DNA from 2 places in the Streptomyces cyaneofuscatus genome. Region 1 is predicted to be linked to the other one. Evidence: riboswitches for the same ligand, from Rfam matches in the RefSeq annotation. Region 1 holds a riboswitch; the other holds the start of a gene.

Region 1 (8,975 bases):
CTGTTCGTGCACGGCAGCTGGCTGCACCTGCTGGGCAACCTGCTCTTCCTGTACGTGTTCGGGGCGATGGCCGAGGAACGCATGGGCCGGGTGCCGTTCGCCCTCTTCTACGTGGGGTGCGGCTACCTGGCGCTGGTCTGTTACGCGGCGGTGCACGCGGACTCGGAACAGACGCTGGTCGGCGCGTCGGGCGCGATCTCGGCGGTGCTCGGCGCGTTCCTGTACCTGTTTCCCAAGGCCCGGGTGACCAGCCTGTTCCCGTTCCTCTTCTTCCTGCCGCTGCGGTTTCCCGCCTGGATCGTGCTGGTCTTCTGGTTCGGGCTCCAGTGGGCGGCCGCTCAGGCGGCGGACGCCGGGCCGGGGGTGGCGTATCTGGCGCATGTGGCGGGGTTCGCGGCCGGGTTCCTGTACGCCTGGGTGCGGTATCGGGGTGGGGCTAAGGTGAAGGTTCCAGCCACGGCGACCGAGGGAGACAGACAGCCGTGATCACCGCGATCGTGCTCATCAAGACCAGCGTGGACCGGATTCCGGAGATCGCCGAGGCCATCGCCGCGCTGGACAGTGTCAGCGAGGTCTTCTCCGTCACCGGCACCTACGACCTGATCGCCATGGTCCGGGTCGCCCGCCACGACGACCTCGCCGATGTCATCCCCGGCCGGATCAGCAAGATCCCGGGCGTCGAGGGCACCGACACCCATGTGGCGTTCCGTACGTACTCCCAGCACGACCTGGAAGCGGCGTTCGCCATCGGCCTGGACGCGTAACCTCCGACGCACTTCGGCCGGGTACAGGCGCGCTGCCTGTTCCCGGCCGACATGCTTTACCAGCCTCAGACCTGGGCGGCCTCGCCCCGGTCCGGGACGCAACGGCCGTCCTCGGTGCGGTACTTCCACTGGGCGCCCTCGCGGACCAGCTCGGTGACCGCGCGCAGGAAGCGGTCGATGTGCTCGTCGGGCGTACCGGCGCCGAAGCTGACCCGGATCGCGTTGAGGGACCGCTCGCCCGGCTCGGCCTCGGGGGCGCCGCACTCGCCCGGGTCCTGCGGGTCGCTGCCGAGGAGGGTGCGCACCAGCGGGTGGGCGCAGAAGAGGCCGTCGCGGACGCCGATGCCGTACTCCGCGGAGAGGGCGGCGGCGAAGTGCGAGCTGTTCCAGCCGCGCACCACGAAGGAGATGACGCCGACCCGGGGCGCGTCGTCGCCGAAGAGCGAGAGCACCTGGACCTCGGGGACCTCGGCGAGCCCTTCGCGTACCCGGCCCACCAGCTCCTGCTCCCGGGCCACCAGGGAGTCGAACCCCGCCTCGGTGAGGGCCTTGCAGGCGGAGGCGATGGAGTAGACGCCGATGACGTTGGGCGAACCGGCCTCGTGGCGGGCGGCCGTGGTGTGCCAGTCGACGTCCACGCCGCCGTCGGCGCGCCGGGCGACCTTGCGGGAGGCGCCGCCGCCGGCGAGGTACGGCTCGGCCGCCTGGAGCCAGTCGGCGCGGCCCGCGAGGACGCCCGAGCCGAAGGGCGCGTACAGCTTGTGGCCGGAGAACGCGACCCAGTCGACGTCCAGTTCGGCGATGTCCACGGGGTGGTGCGGGGCGAGCTGCGCGGCGTCGAGGACGATTCGGGCGCCGTGCGCGTGGGCGGCGGCGGCCAGTTCCCTCACCGGCCACAGCTCACCGGTCACGTTGGAGGCGCCGGTGACGCAGACCAGGGCGGGGCCGTAGGGGTCGCGGTCGGCCAGCGCGCGCTCCAGGGTCTCCACCGCCTGGCCGGGGGTGCGGGGCGCGTTGAGGTAGGTGACCTGGGCGTCGCGCCAGGGCAGCAGGGAGGCGTGGTGCTCGGTCTCGTACACGAAGACCTGGCAGTCGGCGGGGATCGCGGCGGCCAGCAGGTTGAGGGAGTCGGTCGTCGAGCGGGTGAAGACGACCTGGTCCTCCGCGCGGCAGCCGAGGAACTCCGCGACCGTGCGGCGGCTGTTCTCGAAGAGGTCGGTGGAGAGCTGCGAGAGGTATCCGGCCCCGCGGTGGACGCTGCCGTAGTACGGGGCGTACGCGGCGACGTCGTCCCAGACCCGCTGGAGGGCCGGGGCGCTGGCGGCGTAGTCGAGTGCGGCGTAGGTGACTTCACCGCCGGTGACGAGCGGAACGGTGACATCCTGCCCCAGAACGGGCAGCGGGGCACAAACCGACGGGTCGATGGCAGCGGTGGAGACAGACATGGCGAACTCCCGTAAAAGGCAGGCGAAATCCGGCGCCGGCGGGTACGCGGCAGCGCGGGAGGGGGAAGGAAAAATGGTGCGCTGAAGGAGGGCGATGAAGCCCTAGCGCATTCGCTTGCTCACAAGAGGCTCCCTAGGGACCAGGACCCCGGGGGCTGGCGTCCACTGGACGCCGAGGGGCCCGCGCTTGCCGCAGACCTCGCTGCCTACGGCCTGGTCTTCACCCGGGGCACCCCGCCACGGACGGAGGGTTGCCGGACAGCGGGCCGGGGCCGTAGTCGCTGTCACTCATGACCTGCGCAGCATCTTGCCATATGTATGCGCACGCGCAAGGGCGCAGTCCGGCATCCGGACTGCGCCCTGCGTCACACTCTGCGTCGCTCAGGCGTTACTGGCCGCCACCCACCGCTCCAGCGCGCGCTTGGCGGCCCCGGAGTCGACGGCCTCGGCGGCCACCTGGATCTTCGCCGCGATCTGCTCGGTCAGCGTGCCGGGCCCCGGGTCGAGCGCGACCAGCGCCGCCGCCGAGTTGAGCAGCACCGCCTCCCGTACCGCGCCGCCCTCGCCGTCCAGGAGGCGGCGGGCCACATCGGCGTTGTACGAGGCGTCGGCGCCGCGCAGCGCCTCGACGGGGACCAGCGGGAGGCCGACGTCGCGCGGGTCGAAGGGCTCCTCGCGGACCGCGCCGTCGCGGACCACCCAGACCCGGGAGGTGGCCGTGGTGGTCAGCTCGTCGAGGCCGTCGTCGCCGCGGAAGACGAGCGCCGAGTTGCCCCGCTCCGCCAGGACGCCCGCGACGATGGGCGCCATCCTTGCGTCGGCCACCCCGATGGCCTGGGAGCGCACCTGAGCCGGGTTGGTGAGGGGGCCCAGGATGTTGAACGTGGTCTGCGCGCCGAGCTCCCGGCGGGCCTTGGCCGCGTACCGCAGGGCGGGGTGGAACTTCACGGCGAAGCAGAAGGTGATGCCCGCCGCCTCGGCGACCTCGACCACCCGCTGCGGGGTCAGCTCCAGGTTGACGCCGAGCTTCTCCAGTACGTCGGAGGAGCCGCTCGCCGACGAGGCGGCCCGGTTGCCGTGCTTGACGACCTTGGCGCCGGTCCCGGCGATGACGATCGCGGACATGGTGGAGATGTTGACCGTCTTGGCGAGGTCGCCGCCGGTGCCGACGATGTCGACGGTGCGGCCGGGCACCTGGATGGTGTTGGCGTGCGCGTACATCGCGCGCACCAGACCGGTGACCTCCTCGACGGTCTCGCCCTTGGCCCGCAGCGCGACCGCGAAGCCGGCGATCTGCGCGTCGGTCGCCTCGCCGCTCATGATGCGGTCCATCGCCCAGGCGGTCGCCTCGGAGGAGAGGTTCTCGCCGCGCAGCAGGGGGTTCAGCAGGCCGGGCCAGGAACGGTCCGCCACGCTGTCGCCGCCGCTCGGGGTCACAACGTTCATGGTCCGCTCCAGGGGGTCCACAGCCGGGAAAGATACGGCTCCACCCTATCCAGCCACCGGGACCGCGAAGAGCCCCGTCCAGCGAATGGACGGGGCTCTCACGGTGGCGATCAGGTCAGGCGATCAGTGGTGGCCGTGGCCCTCGGTGATCTCCTTGTACTCCTCGGCGGTGGGCTTGGCGATCTGGTTGTTCTCGCCGTAGTAGCCCTTGCTGAGCTTGGCGCGCAGCTTCTGGACCGGGGAGATCTTGCGCTTGACGCCGTTCTCGTCGACCTCGGGGCCGAGTTCGACCGGCTTGTACTGCTCGTGCGCGGTGAGCGTGTGCAGCTGCCCCGGGGAGAGCGGCTCGTGGATCTCGACGAACTCACCGTGCGGCAGGCGCTTGATGATGCCGGTCTCGCGACCGTGCAGCACCTTGTCCCGGTCGCGGCGCTGGAGGCCCAGGCAGATCCGCTTCGTGACGATGAACGCGATGACCGGTCCGGCGAAGAAGAAGATCCGGACGAACCACGAGATGGCGTTCAGCGACAGATGGAAGTGCGTGGCCCACAGGTCGTTACCACCGCCGACGAGGCCGATGAAGTACGCCGTGATCCAGGCGACGCCCAGCGCCGTACGGGTCGGGGCGTTGCGCGGGCGGTCCAGGATGTGGTGCTCGCGCTTGTCCCCGGTGATCCAGGACTCGACGAACGGGTACACCGCGGGCAGCGAGAGCACCAGGCCGAAGAGGACCAGCGGGATGAACACGCCCAGGTTGAGCGTGTGGCCCCAGAAGACGATCTCCCAGCCCGGCATGACACGGACGAGACCCTCGGCGAAGCCCATGTACCAGTCGGGCTGGGCGCCGGTGGACACCTGGTCCGGGCGGTACGGGCCGAGCGCCCAGATCGGGTTGATCGTGGCGATGGCCGAGATGATCGCGATGATGCCGAAGACCAGGAAGAAGAACCCTCCGGCCTTCGCCATGTACACCGGCAGCAGCGGCATGCCCACGACGTTCTTGTTGGTCCGGCCGGGACCCGCGAACTGCGTGTGCTTGTGGTAGAAGACCAGGATCAGGTGGGCCACCAGCAGCCCGAGCATGATGCCCGGCAGCAGCAGGATGTGGATCGAGTAGAACCGGGCCACGAAGTCGTGGCCGGGGAACTCGCCGCCGAACAGGAACATCGAGATGTACGTACCGACGATCGGCACGGACAGGATCGCGCCCTGGGTGAAGCGGACACCCGTACCGGAGAGCAGGTCGTCCGGGAGGGAGTAGCCGGTGAAGCCGGTGAACATGCCCAGCACGAAGAGCAGGAAGCCGAAGACCCAGTTGACCTCGCGCGGCTTGCGGAAGGCACCGGTGAAGAAGACACGGCACATGTGCACGAACATGGCGGCCAGGAAGATCAGCGCGCCCCAGTGGTGGATCTGCCGCACGAGCAGACCACCGCGGACCTCGAAGCTGATCTTCAGCGTGGAGGCGTAGGCCTCCGACATGCGGATGCCCTGCATGGGCTCGTACGGACCGTGGTACACGATCTCGTTCATGCTCGGCTGGAAGAACAGCGTCAGATACACACCCGTGAGGATGATGATGATGAAGCTGTAGAGCGCGACCTCACCGAGCATGAAGGACCAGTGGTCCGGGAAGATCTTGCGCATGTTGGCCTTGGCCAGGCCGTAGATGCCCAGCCGGCCGTCCGCCCAGTCGGCGACCCGCTCGCCCGCGGGTGCCTTGCGCTGTCCCGCCTGGTCGGCGGGCGGGTTGGTTGTCGCAGTACTCATCCGCGCTCCCAGAAGGAAGGGCCGACGGGCTCGTCGAAGTCACCGAGCGCCTCGAGGTTGCCCTCGCTGTTCACGCCGATCCGCAGCTGCGGAAGCGCGTGGCCGGCCGGACCGAAGATGACGCGGGCGCCGTCGGAGAGGTCGAAGGTGGACTGGTGGCACGGGCAGAGCACATGGTGTGTCTGCTGCTCGTACAGGCTGATCGGGCAGCCGACGTGGGTGCAGATCTTGGAGAAGGCGACGATGCCCTCGTGGGCCCAGTCGCGCTGGCGCTTGTCCTTGATGTCGTCCGGCTCGATGCGGACGATCATCAGGGCGGCCTTGGCGATCTGCGACAGGAAGTCGTGCGCGTCGTCCTCCAGGCCCTCGGGCTTGGCGAAGGTCAGCGACCCCACGGCGACGTGCTCGGGACGCAGCGGCTGGCCCGTGTTCATGTTGACGAGCAGCTTGCCCTTGGCCCACATCGTGGTCCGGAGCTTCTTCTCCGGGAGCGGACCGAGGTCGCGCAGCAGCACCACACCGGAGAGCGGCACCAGGGCCAGCGCGCCGAACATCGTGGTGCGGATGAGCTTGCGACGGCCGATCGCCGACTCCTCGGCACCGGCCTTGAAGTCGGCCAGGACCTGCGCCTTGACCTCGGCCGGAGCCTCGATCGGGTGGCGTTCGGCCGCGACCTCGACATCGGACATCAGGGTGCGCGCCCAGTGGACGGCGCCCGCTCCGATGAAGAAGAGCGCGAAGCCGAGCGTCAGTCCCAGGGAGAAGTTGAGCGCGCTCACATGGCCGAAGGGCCAGATGAACACGATCTTGTCCACCGGGAAGATGACGTAGGAGGCGATGAAGCCCACCGTCGACAGCATCGAGAGGACGAACATGAACGCGACGGCCCGCTCCGAGCGGTTCGCGGCGCGTTCGTCGAGGTCCTGGATGCGCGGCTTGTGGGCCGGCAGCCCCGGGTCGGCGAACGGGTCGTCCGTACCCTCCACCGCGCCGTGCGCGGTCTCCTGCACTACGGGCAGGTTGTCTTCTGGAATCTGTTGGCTACTCATGACTTCTTGGCCTTAGCGGTGTGGGCCGCGACCCAAATGGCAACTGCGACGAGCGCACCGAGTCCGAAGATCCAGGCGAACAGGCCCTCGCTGACCGGGCCCAGACCGCCGAGGGAGAGGCCACCGGGGCTCGCCGACTCCGAACCGTTCACGGTCTGGATGTACGCGATGATGTCCTTCTTCTCCTGCTCCGGCATCGTCGTGTCGGGGAAGGAGGGCATGCTCTGCGGGCCGGTCTGCATGGCCTCGTAGATGTGCTTCGGGCTCACGCCTTCGAGGTCCGGGGCGTACTTGCCCTTGGTCAGGGCGCCGCCCTTACCCGTGAAGTTGTGGCACTGGGCGCAGTTGTTGCGGAACAGTTCGCCACCCTTGGCGACGTCCGCGCCGGCCGGGTCGACCTGCTTGTCGGTCGGCGTGATCGGACCGGCGCCGAGCGACGCGACGTACGCCGCGAGCTGGTCGATCTCCGCCTGGGTGTAGATGACCTTCTTCTTCGGTACCTGGGCGCCCGGCTGCTGCGCGGGCATACGGCCCGTACCGACCTGGAAGTCGACGGCGGCGGAGCCCACGCCCACGAGGGACGGCCCGTCGGTGGTGCCCTGACCGCCGGTTCCGTGGCAGCTGGCGCAGCCTACGGTGTAGAGCTTCTTGCCCTCGTCGATGGCGAGGGACTGGGCGGTTTCATCGGCCTGCGCCTTGCCCGCAGGCGCAAACGCGGCGTACAGCCCCCCGGTAGCCGCCAGCGCGAGGAGTAGTACGACGACCGCCGCCAGCGGATGGCGTCGTCGTGCGGAGAGCTTTTTCACGGATTACCCCGGTGTCAGGATCTTCTGCGTCGATGGTGGGCGGGTGCGAGCCCGGTTACTTGATCATGTAGATCGTTGCGAACAGGCCGATCCACACCACGTCCACGAAGTGCCAGTAGTAGGACACGACGATGGCCGCGGTGGCCTGGTCATGGGTGAACCTCTTGGCTGCGTACGTCCTGCCGAGGACCAGCAGGAAGGCGATGAGGCCGCCTGTCACGTGCAGACCGTGGAAGCCGGTGGTCAGGTAGAACACCGAGCCGTACGGGTCGGACGACAGGGAGAGCCCCGCCTCCTTGACCAGCTCCACGTACTCCAGGACCTGGCCGCCCACGAAGATCGAGCCCATCACGAACGTCACGATGAACCAGGTGCGGAGCTTCTTCACATCGCCCCGCTCGGCGGCGAACACGCCGAGCTGGCAGGTGAGTGAGGAAAGCACCAGGATCGTGGTGTTCGTGGCCGAGAACGGGAAGTTCAGATGCCCGGCCATCTCCTTCCAGTAATCGGGTCCCATCACCGATCGAAGGGTGAAGTACATCGCGAAGAGGGCCGCGAAGAACATCAGCTCGGACGCCAACCAGATGATGGTTCCGACGCTGGTGAGGTTCGGCCGATTGACCGACGGGTGCGCGTGCCCGGTTTCTACTGTCGTTGCTGTCGCCACGACCGACATTATGTCGGTCGCTTATCCCGCCCTCACTCCGGGGGGTGCCGTTCGGTGTGTCAGTCCCGTGTGTCCTGCCCGAACGGCCCATCGAATCGGTGTCCTTACCGGTGCTGACGGCCGGTCGACCGGAGTACGATCCGCGCATCGGTTCATGCCCCGAGAGCCCCGAAGACACAGATGTCACGGAGGAACAATGCAGGCGACCGCCACGGTCCTGGTCTACAGCGACGACGCCAACATCCGCGAGCAGGTGAAGCTGGCAGCCGGTCGCAGGCCCGCCGCCGACGTGCCACCGGTGAAGTTCCTGGAGTGCGCGACGCTTCCGGCCGTCCTGGAGGCGCTGGACGGCGGCGGGATCGACGTCTGCGTCCTGGACGGCGAGACGGCTCCCATCGGCGGCATGGGCGTCTGCCGTCAGATCAAGGACGAGATCTTCCACTGCCCCCCGGTCCTCCTGCTGATCGGCCGCCCGCAGGACGCCTGGCTGGCCACCTGGAGCCGGGCGGAGGCGGCTGTGACGCTGCCGGTGGATCCGGTGGAGTTCGCCGACGCGCTGGCGGCGCTGCTGCGCGCCCGGCTCGCCGTGGAGGCCTGAGAGGGCCCTGTGAGCCCATGAGGAGCGCCCCGCCGTGCGGGGCGCTCCTGCTGTGTCCGGTCAGACATGCGGGCGCAGGCGGGCGGCCTGGAGCGTCTGCGGGCTGTCCGGCACCCCCTCGTTGAGGGCGCTGCCCTTCTGCCACTTCGCCCAGGAGAGGTTCCACTCGCCGAACCCGTTGTCGAACGGGGTCATGGTCTCCCCGGCGCTGCCGACGACCTTGACGATGTCGCCCTGGCGCACGGTGTCGAAGAACCACTCGGCGTTGCTCATGCTCATGCCGGTGCAGCCGTGGCTGACGTTGGCGTTGCCCTGGGAGCCGACGGACCACGGCGCGGCGTGGACGTACTCGCCGCTCCAGGTCACCCGGGTGGCCCAGTAGACCGGCAGGTCGTACGACTCCGAGGAGCCGGCGGCGATGCCGATGGAC
Region 2 (8,975 bases), 2.7 Mb from region 1:
CCCGGCGCCGTCGAGGCGCTCGCCGCACTCGCGCCCAAAGTGGCCTCCGTCGCGGTGATCACCGGCCGCCCCGCAGGCGTCGCCGTGCGCTACGGCGGCTTCGCGGGCGTTCCCGGCCTCGACCACCTCGTGGTCCTCGGCCACTACGGCGCCGAGCGCTGGGACGCCGCCACCGGCACGGTGAACGCCCCCGCCCCGCACCCCGGAGTCGCCGCCGTGCGGGCCGAACTCCCGGGCGTACTGCACGAGTTCGACTCCTGGCACGGCACCTGGACCGAGGAGAAGGGCCAGGCCGTCGCCGTCCACACCCGCCGCGCCGACGACCCGCAGGCGGCCTTCGAGACCCTGCGCGGCCCCCTCGGCGAGCTGGCCGCCCGCCACGGGCTGATCCTGGAACCGGGCCGCCAGGTCCTGGAGTTGCGTCCGCCGGGCATGGACAAGGGCGTCGCGCTCGCCACGTACGTCGCCGAGGTCGACGCGGAGTCCGTCCTGTACGCAGGCGACGACCTCGGGGACCTCGCCGCCTTCGCCGCGGTGGAGAAGCTGCGCGGTGCCGGCCCGGACGGCATCCCGGGGCTGCTGGTGTGCAGCGGCAGCGCCGAGGTGCCCGAACTGGCCGAGCGTGCCGACCTGTTGGTCCCGGGCCCGGCCGCCGTCGTGGACTTCCTGGCGGCCCTGGCGGGCCGCCTCTAGGACGCCCTCACTCCTGCCGCAGCGCCTCCAACTGGTCCAGGAACCACTGCTGCGGCGGGAGCGCCGTCGCCGCCTCCGCCAGCCGCTTCGTACGGCCGGAACGCTCGTCCCCGCCCATCGACAGGGCCTCGTGCAGCGCCTCGGCCGTGCCCACCACGTCGTACGGGTTCACCACGATCGCGTCCTCGCCCAGCTCCTCGTACGCCCCCGCCTCCCGCGACAGCACCAGCGCGCAGCCGTGGTCCGAGACGACGGGGACCTCCTTGGCGACCAGGTTCATGCCGTCGCGGATCGGGTTGACCAGCGCGACGTCCGCCAGCCGGTACGCGGCGAGCGAGCGGGCGAAGTCGTCGTTCACGTGGAGGATGACCGGCGTCCAACTCTCCGTGCCGTACGCCCCGTTGATCTCGGTGGCGAGGGTCTGCACCGCCGCCGTGTAGTCCCGGTAGACCGCGAGGTCCTGGCGCGAGGGGTAGGCGAAGGCGACGTGGACCACGCGCTCGCGCCACTCCGGGTGGGCCTCCAGCAGGGCCCGGTACGCGTGCAGGCCGCGCACGATGTTCTTGGACAGCTCGGTGCGGTCCACCCGCACGATCGTCTTCCGGCCCTCGCCCACCTGCTCCCGCAGCGCCTCCATGCGCTCGTCGACGTCCGCCTCCTGCGACCGCCGCCGCAGGAAGTCCGCGTCCGCCCCGAGCCCGTGCACCCCGATCCTGGTCCGGCCCGTCCCGCCGAGGATCTCCGTACAGCAGCCGATGAACGCGTCCGCCCACCGCCGGGTCAGGAACGCGGCCCGGTCCGCGCCCAGGATGCCGCGGAGCAGCTGCTCACCGATGTCGTCGGGCAGCAGCCGGAAGTAGTCCACCGGCGCCCACGGGGTGTGCGAGAAGTGGCCGATCCGCAGGTCCGGGCGCCGCTCGCGGAGCATGCCGGGGACCAGGGCCAGGTGGTAGTCCTGGACCAGGACCGCCGCCCCTTCCCCCGCCTCCTCCGCGAGCGCCTGGGCGAAGGCCCGGTTGTACGCCTCGTACGACGCCCACTGCCGCCGGAACTCCGCGTCGAAGACCGGCTCCACGGGCGTCTGGTAGAGCAGGTGGTGGACGAACCACAGCACCGAGTTCGCGATGCCGTTGTACGCGTCGGCGTGGACCTCGGCGTCGATGTCCAGCATCCGTACGCCCGGCTCACCGACCCCGCGCCGCACCGCCTCCCGGTCGCCGTCGCCGAGGGCCGCGCAGACCCAGAGCTTGTCGTCGACGGCGCTCAGCCCGGAGACGAGCCCGCCTCCGCCGCGCTTGGCGTCGAGCGTCCCGTCCTCGCCGAGCGTGTACGTGATCGGGCCGCGGTTGGACGCGACGAGGACCTGGGCAGTGGAGGAAGGTGCGTGCTCGGTGACCATGTAGCGGAACCTAGCCCGTAAGGGAAGCCGCCAAACGCCTCAGAGCCTCACGCCCGCCACGGCGCCGGAGCCCCCGCACCTCACGCCCGCCACGGCGCGGAGCCCCCCGGACCTCACGCCGCCCACCGCTCCACGTACTCCTCGATCTCCCGCATCGGCGGCCGCTCCTCGGTGTCCACCGCATGGGTGCGCGGCACGAACCCCTCCTCGCCCCGCTCGAACTGCGTCAGCGCCGGCCGCACCAGATGCCCCCGGGAGAGCCGCAGCTGCGCCGTGCGGTAGATCGCGGCCGCCATCCGGCCCAGCGCCTGCCCGTCCTGGTGGCGGTGGCGCCGCACCCCCACATCCACCTGTCCCAGCGCGTCCAGACCCACGGTGTGCAGCGCGTCGACGAGCAGCCCCAGCTCCACTCCGTAACCGACCGGGAACGGCAGCCGCTCCAGCAGCGAGCGCCGCACCGCGTACTCGCCGCCCAGCGGCTGCACGAAGCCGGCCAGCTGCGGCCAGTGCAGATTGAGCAGGGGGCGTGCCACCAACTCGGTGACGCGGCCGCCCTGACCTGCGGTGTCGCCGAACGGGCGGTCGTACATCGCCTTGACGAACTGCACGGTCGGGTCGGTGAGCAGCGGGCCGACCGTTCCCGAGACGAAGTCCGCCGAGAAGTCCCTCAGGTCCGCGTCGACGAAGCAGACGATCTCGCCGCTGGTCACCAGGAGCGACCGCCAGAGCACCTCGCCCTTGCCGGGCAGCGCCGGGATCCGGGGCAGGATCGCGTCCCGGCGGACCACCCGGGCGCCCGCAGCCCGCGCGACGGCGGCCGTGGCGTCGGTGGAGCCGGAGTCGATCACCACCAGCTCGTCGACCAGCCGGACCTTCTCCATCAGCTCGCGCCGGATGGTCGCCACGATCGCGCCGACCGTGGCCTCCTCGTTCAGCGCGGGCAGCACCACACTCACCGACGTACGGTGAGGGTCGGCGGCCCGGGCGTCGGTGAGCCGGTTCAGCGGGCGGTCGGCGGACGACCAGGAACGCCTGGTCAGCCAGCGTTCCACCTCTTCGAGCACGGTCGGGACTCCTCGTGTGGGGGCGGTATGTGATCCATCTCGCCGTTCGGACGACTATCTCAACAGTCCGGTCCTTCGGTTACAGTCTTGAACAACGCGGATGACCGTCGCATGTCGGGGTCCGTCGTCACACAAACGCCTGGATCGAAGATCCAGTGCCACAGAGCTCATCCAGAGGGACTGAGGGAACGGCCCGTTGAAGTCCCGGCAACCCTCCTACCGACCGCGAGGTCACGGTGGGGAAGGTGCCAATTCCGTCTTGTGGCGAAATGCGCCGCAAGGAAGATGAGGAGAAAGGGCCTCCGCCATCATGGCTGTTCAGACCATCGCAGGTAATGCCACCACCGCTTCCGTGGACCTCGGTCCCGCCGTGGCGCTTTCCTGCCGCGAGTGCGGCGAGCGTTTCGAGCTCGGCCCCCTTTTCGCCTGTGCGTCCTGTTTCGGACCCCTGGAAGTCGCGTACGACCTGCCCACCGGCTCCCCCGAGGAACTGCGGGGGCGCATCGAGGCCGGCCCGAACAACATCTGGCGTTACGCCCCGCTGCTGCCGGTTCCGGCCGATGTCGCCGAGAAGCCCAATATCAACCCCGGTTTCACCAAGCTGGTCAAGGCCGACAATCTCGCCCGTGAGCTGGGCGTCACCGGCGGTCTGTACGTCAAGGACGACTCCGGCAATCCGACGCACTCCTTCAAGGACCGGGTCGTCGCGATCGCCGTCGAGGCCGCCCGCGCCTTCGGTTTCACCACCCTCTCCTGCTCCTCCACGGGCAACCTGGCCGGTGCCGTCGGGGCCGCCGCCGCCCGCGCCGGACTGCGCTCGTGCGTGTTCATCCCGCACGACCTGGAGCAGGGCAAGGTCGTCATGGCCGCGGTGTACGGCGGTGAGCTGGTCGGCATCGAGGGCAACTACGACGACGTCAACCGCTTCTGCTCCGAGCTCATCGGCGACCCGCTCGGCGAGGGCTGGGGCTTCGTCAACGTCAACCTGCGCCCGTACTACGGCGAGGGCTCCAAGACCCTGGCGTACGAGATCTGCGAGCAGCTCGGCTGGCGGCTGCCCGACCAGATCGTCATCCCGATCGCGTCCGGCTCGCAGCTGACGAAGATCGACAAGGGGTTCCAGGAGCTGATCAAGCTCGGCCTGGTCGAGGACAAGCCGTACAAGATCTTCGGCGCCCAGGCCGAGGGCTGCTCCCCGGTCTCCGCCGCCTTCAAGGCCGGTCACGACGTGGTCCGCCCCCAGAAGCCGAACACCATCGCCAAGTCCCTGGCCATCGGCAACCCGGCGGACGGCCCGTACGTCCTCGACATCGCCCGCCGCACGGGCGGCGCGGTGGAGGACGTGAACGACGAGCAGGTCGTCGACGCGATCAAGCTGCTGGCGCGCACCGAGGGCATCTTCGGCGAGACGGCGGGCGGCGTGACGCTCGGCGTGACGCGGAAGCTGATCGAGGCCGGCGTCATCGACCCGGCGCTCACCACCGTCGTCCTGAACACCGGTGACGGGCTCAAGACGCTCGACGCGGTCTCCGCGACCTCGCAGGCGACGGCGACCATCAAGCCGAGCCTGGACGCGTTCCGCGCCGCGGGCCTCGCCTCCGCCTGACCCCAGAACGAAGGAAGAAGGGCACCACCATGAGCGTCAAGGTCCGCATCCCCACCATCCTCCGTACGTACACGGGCGGCCAGGCCGAGGTCACGGCGGAGGGCGCGAAGCTCTCCGAGGTCATCGACTCCCTGGAGAAGGACCACCCGGGCATCGCCGCCCGCGTCCTGGACGACCAGGGCAAGCTGCGCCGCTTCGTCAACGTGTACGTCAACGACGACGACGTGCGCTTCGAGGGCGGGCTCGACGCGGCCACGCCCGACGGCGCCGGCATCTCGATCATCCCGGCCGTGGCCGGCGGCTGCTGATCCGACGACCCCGGCTGATCCGACGACCCCCGGCTGAACCGCCGACCGCCCTCGGCTGAACAACAGTTGCCCCCTCCGCCACACAAAGCGGAGGGGGCAATTCTGCATGGTTGAGCACGGTAGAGTTGGGGAAGCCCCCTTCGCTGCGTGTGCCGCCCGCATATGAGAATGCGCCCGGCCCCGATAAGAAGCAGCCAAAGTACGTGAACCCCTTGAGGCATAAGTGGCCTTTGCCTGGCCCGACTTGCCCGTAAATTTCAGCAATCCCGCATATTCGGGCGTTCGCCTGTGCCCAGAATTCTCGTCCGATTGACCTGTTGCAGAGGGCAGTTGGGCGGATACATTCGGCCGCGGTCGACGCGCTGCGGCGCCGCGCACCCTCTCCTGTCGGAGGGTGAGTTCCGACCCGGGGCCGCGAAGTGCGGTCCCGTGCAAGGGCCAGTTATAGGGGAGTTAGGCATGGCTCAGGGCACCGTCAAGTGGTTCAACGCGGAGAAGGGGTACGGCTTCATCGCGGTCGACGGTGGTGCGGATGTTTTCGTCCACTACAGCGCGATCCAGATGGACGGGTACCGCACCCTCGAAGAGGGTCAGCGAGTTGAATTCGAGATCTCGCAGGGCCAGAAGGGGCCCCAGGCCGACATGGTCAAGCTCGCTGTCGGCTGAGTCCGGCGCGGCCGTCCGGCATCACCACTACTCACGCACGCAGGGCCCGACCCCGGAGTGATCCAGGGGATCGGGCCCTTCGTGCGCGCCGGGACCGGGCGGACGGATGGCCGGACGGGCGGCCTGACCACATGGCGGGCCCTGGCCTGAGGCGCTTGCACTCTCGGGGGTCGAGTGCTAATCATTGGCGTTAGCACTCTCCAGGTGAGAGTGACAGAAACTTGGACCGGGCCGGTGAGGCCCGCAGGCGCGGTGGGGCAAGGAACCACCACGCACGCAGGCCGTCCGTCGCGGGCGCCTCTCGGTCCGGAGAATCCACCCCTGTCCGGGAGGACCACTTCACATGGCCAAGATCATCGCGTTCGACGAGGAGGCACGGCGCGGTCTCGAGCGCGGGATGAACCAGCTCGCCGACGCCGTCAAGGTCACCCTCGGCCCCAAGGGCCGTAACGTCGTCCTCGAGAAGAAGTGGGGCGCGCCCACGATCACCAACGATGGTGTTTCCATCGCCAAGGAGATCGAGCTCGAGGACCCGTACGAGAAGATCGGTGCGGAGCTGGTCAAGGAGGTCGCCAAGAAGACGGACGACGTCGCCGGCGACGGTACGACCACCGCCACCGTTCTCGCCCAGGCTCTCGTCCGCGAGGGTCTGCGCAACGTCGCCGCGGGCGCCAACCCGATGGCCCTCAAGCGGGGCATCGAGAAGGCCGTCGAGGCCGTCTCCGCCGCTCTGCTGGAGCAGGCCAAGGACGTGGAGACCAAGGAGCAGATCGCTTCGACCGCCTCCATCTCCGCCGCCGACACCGAGATCGGCGCCAAGATCGCCGAGGCGATGGACAAGGTCGGCAAGGAAGGCGTCATCACCGTCGAGGAGTCCCAGACCTTCGGTCTGGAGCTTGAGCTCACCGAGGGTATGCGCTTCGACAAGGGCTACATCTCGGCCTACTTCGCGACCGACATGGAGCGTATGGAGGCGTCGCTCGACGACCCGTACATCCTGATCGTCAACTCGAAGATCGCCAGCGTCAAGGACCTGATCCCGCTGCTGGAGAAGGTCATGCAGTCGGGCAAGCCCCTGCTGATCATCGCCGAGGATGTCGAGGGCGAGGCGCTCTCCACCCTGGTCGTCAACAAGATCAAGGGCACGTTCAAGTCCGTCGCCGTCAAGGCCCCGGGCTTCGGCGACCGCCGCAAGGCCATGCTCGCGGACATCGCCATCCTCACCGGTGGCACCGTGATCTCCGAGGAGGTCGGTCTCAAGCTGGAGAACGCCGGCCTGGACCTGCTCGGCCGCGCCCGCAAGGTCGTCATCACCAAGGACGAGACCACGATCGTCGACGGTGCCGGTGACAGCGAGCAGGTGCAGGGTCGCGTCAAGCAGATCCGCGCCGAGATCGAGAACTCCGACTCGGACTACGACCGCGAGAAGCTCCAGGAGCGCCTCGCGAAGCTGGCCGGCGGCGTGGCCGTCATCAAGGCCGGCGCCGCCACCGAGGTGGAGCTCAAGGAGCGCAAGCACCGCATCGAGGACGCGGTGCGCAACGCCAAGGCCGCCGTCGAGGAGGGCATCGTCGCCGGTGGTGGCGTGGCTCTGCTCCAGGCCTCGGCCGTCTTCGACAAGCTCGACCTCACGGGCGACGAGGCGACCGGCGCCAACGCCGTGAAGCTCGCGCTGGAGGCCCCGCTCAAGCAGATCGCCGTCAACGGTGGTCTCGAGGGTGGCGTCGTCGTCGAGAAGGTCCGCAACCTGCCGATCGGTCACGGCCTCAACGCCGCGTCCGGCGAGTACGTGGACATGATCGCCGAGGGCATCATCGACCCGGCGAAGGTCACGCGTTCCGCTCTGCAGAACGCCGCCTCCATCGCCGCGCTGTTCCTCACCACCGAGGCCGTCATCGCCGACAAGCCCGAGAAGGCCGGCGCGGCCGCCCCGGGTGGCATGCCGGGCGGTGACATGGACTTCTGATCGGCTCCTTCGGAACCGGTCGAAGCTCCCCGCACGTCCCACAGGGGCGGCACCTCCGTCACGGAGGTGCCGCCCCTGTGGCGTGTCCGGGGTGTGCGGGGACACTGCGGGGGCGGTCGTGGCCACCGCGAGGGCGGTCGTACGGATACGGGGGCGGGGCGGGCATGAGCGTGAGCGCTGCGGGGAGAAGGGGCGGAGGGCGGCTCAAGGGGGCCTCGCTCGTCGTGGGCGGGGCCGTGCTGTTCGTGGCGGGGCTGTTCATCGTGGTGACCGGCACGGGCCTCTCCGGCCTGCTCGGCATGCGGGTGGAGACCTTCGGCCGGATCGACTGCCGGGACACGCGTACGGAGAAGGGGCAGACGGTCTGGCACTGCTTCGGCGAGACCCCCGCCCAGCAGCGCGCCAACGAGGCGGAGCGCAAGCGGGTCGCCGACGAGGCTCTGCGCGTCCATGTGGACGGCATGCCCGAGTCGGCCAGGATCGAGCGCACCCGGATCCTCTTCGCGGACCACGACGGAAGGAACGACCCCGAGACGATCACCGCGACGCAGGTGTCCGGCGGTGGACGGTGGTTCGCCCACTCGTCGACGGTCGTCGGCTACGGCATGATCCCGCTGCTGCTGGGCGCCGGAACGGCGGCCTGGGGCGGCTACCGGATCCGCGAGGCGGGGCGTCGGGGCCGCTGAGGGGCGCCGGCGGGGGCGTTGAGAGGCGCCGGCGGGGGCGTCGAGGGAGGCCGAGAGGCCCTGATGGACCCGAACGAGCGGTCGGGCATGGCCGAATGGCTACTTGCCGTGTCCGGTCCTGTACGGCAACGCGTGTTCGATCGATTTCGGTGATCCCGGTGGCGCACGCGCTGCCGGTGGGATAGGGCCGCTACGGAACCCAGGAGCGGGCGTACGGCCTGGTCTCCTCGTTCCGCCGCCGCCGGTTCGATCTCCTGGCAGCTCACTGCCCGGGCCGGTCGCCGCGTACAGCCATTGGTCCAGTCCACTGCTCCTGCGTGCCGCGTCGGTGTGCGACTGCACATGCCGACCGGTCGGTGCCCTGCGGTACGGCCGAGGGCCGCGGCGCCCGCCCTCTTCGCTCGCGCCATCCGGCCAACTTCACCCGGTGGACCGGAATCACGCGTACCGGCCCGGCGGCGGGACATGATGGCCCTGGTGTTCACCTGGTGAACACCTGTCGCATAAATAACTCCAGTTATGCAGACGTCAGTTGGGCATAACGGTCGTCAACCGCACAGAAGGGAAGGTGTCATGAAGCAGCAGAA

Evidence for each region. A riboswitch is a leader RNA that binds a small molecule or an ion and turns the genes downstream of it on or off. The one in region 1 is predicted to bind S-adenosylmethionine.
Region 2: it holds a riboswitch for S-adenosylmethionine, as region 1 does, so the genes downstream of both, thrC (threonine synthase) here and R2B67_RS27815 (aminotransferase class V-fold PLP-dependent enzyme) in region 1, are expected to answer to the same signal.

Annotation. Positions count from the first base shown of each region.
Region 1 is NZ_CP137002.1:6,316,105-6,325,079, reverse strand. Features, by position in the region: gene R2B67_RS27825 (rhomboid family intramembrane serine protease) at 1-486, shown strand, start outside; gene R2B67_RS27820 (Lrp/AsnC family transcriptional regulator) at 483-764, shown strand; gene R2B67_RS27815 (aminotransferase class V-fold PLP-dependent enzyme) at 830-2,209, opposite strand; SAM riboswitch class IV at 2,388-2,505, opposite strand; gene trpD (anthranilate phosphoribosyltransferase) at 2,591-3,655, opposite strand; gene qcrB (cytochrome bc1 complex cytochrome b subunit) at 3,779-5,425, opposite strand; gene qcrA (cytochrome bc1 complex Rieske iron-sulfur subunit) at 5,422-6,474, opposite strand; gene qcrC (cytochrome bc1 complex diheme cytochrome c subunit) at 6,471-7,280, opposite strand; gene ctaE (aa3-type cytochrome oxidase subunit III) at 7,336-7,956, opposite strand; gene R2B67_RS27785 (DNA-binding transcriptional response regulator) at 8,144-8,545, shown strand; gene R2B67_RS27780 (L,D-transpeptidase) at 8,606-8,975, opposite strand, start outside.
Region 2 is NZ_CP137002.1:3,588,363-3,597,337, reverse strand. Features, by position in the region: gene otsB (trehalose-phosphatase) at 1-693, shown strand, start outside; gene R2B67_RS15705 (alpha,alpha-trehalose-phosphate synthase (UDP-forming)) at 701-2,092, opposite strand; gene R2B67_RS15700 (glucosyl-3-phosphoglycerate synthase) at 2,206-3,156, opposite strand; SAM riboswitch class I at 3,321-3,448, shown strand; gene thrC (threonine synthase) at 3,467-4,762, shown strand; gene R2B67_RS15690 (MoaD/ThiS family protein) at 4,792-5,070, shown strand; gene R2B67_RS15685 (cold-shock protein) at 5,530-5,736, shown strand; gene groL (chaperonin GroEL) at 6,080-7,702, shown strand; gene R2B67_RS15675 (hypothetical protein) at 7,867-8,388, shown strand; gene R2B67_RS15670 (keywimysin-related RiPP) at 8,962-8,975, shown strand, end outside.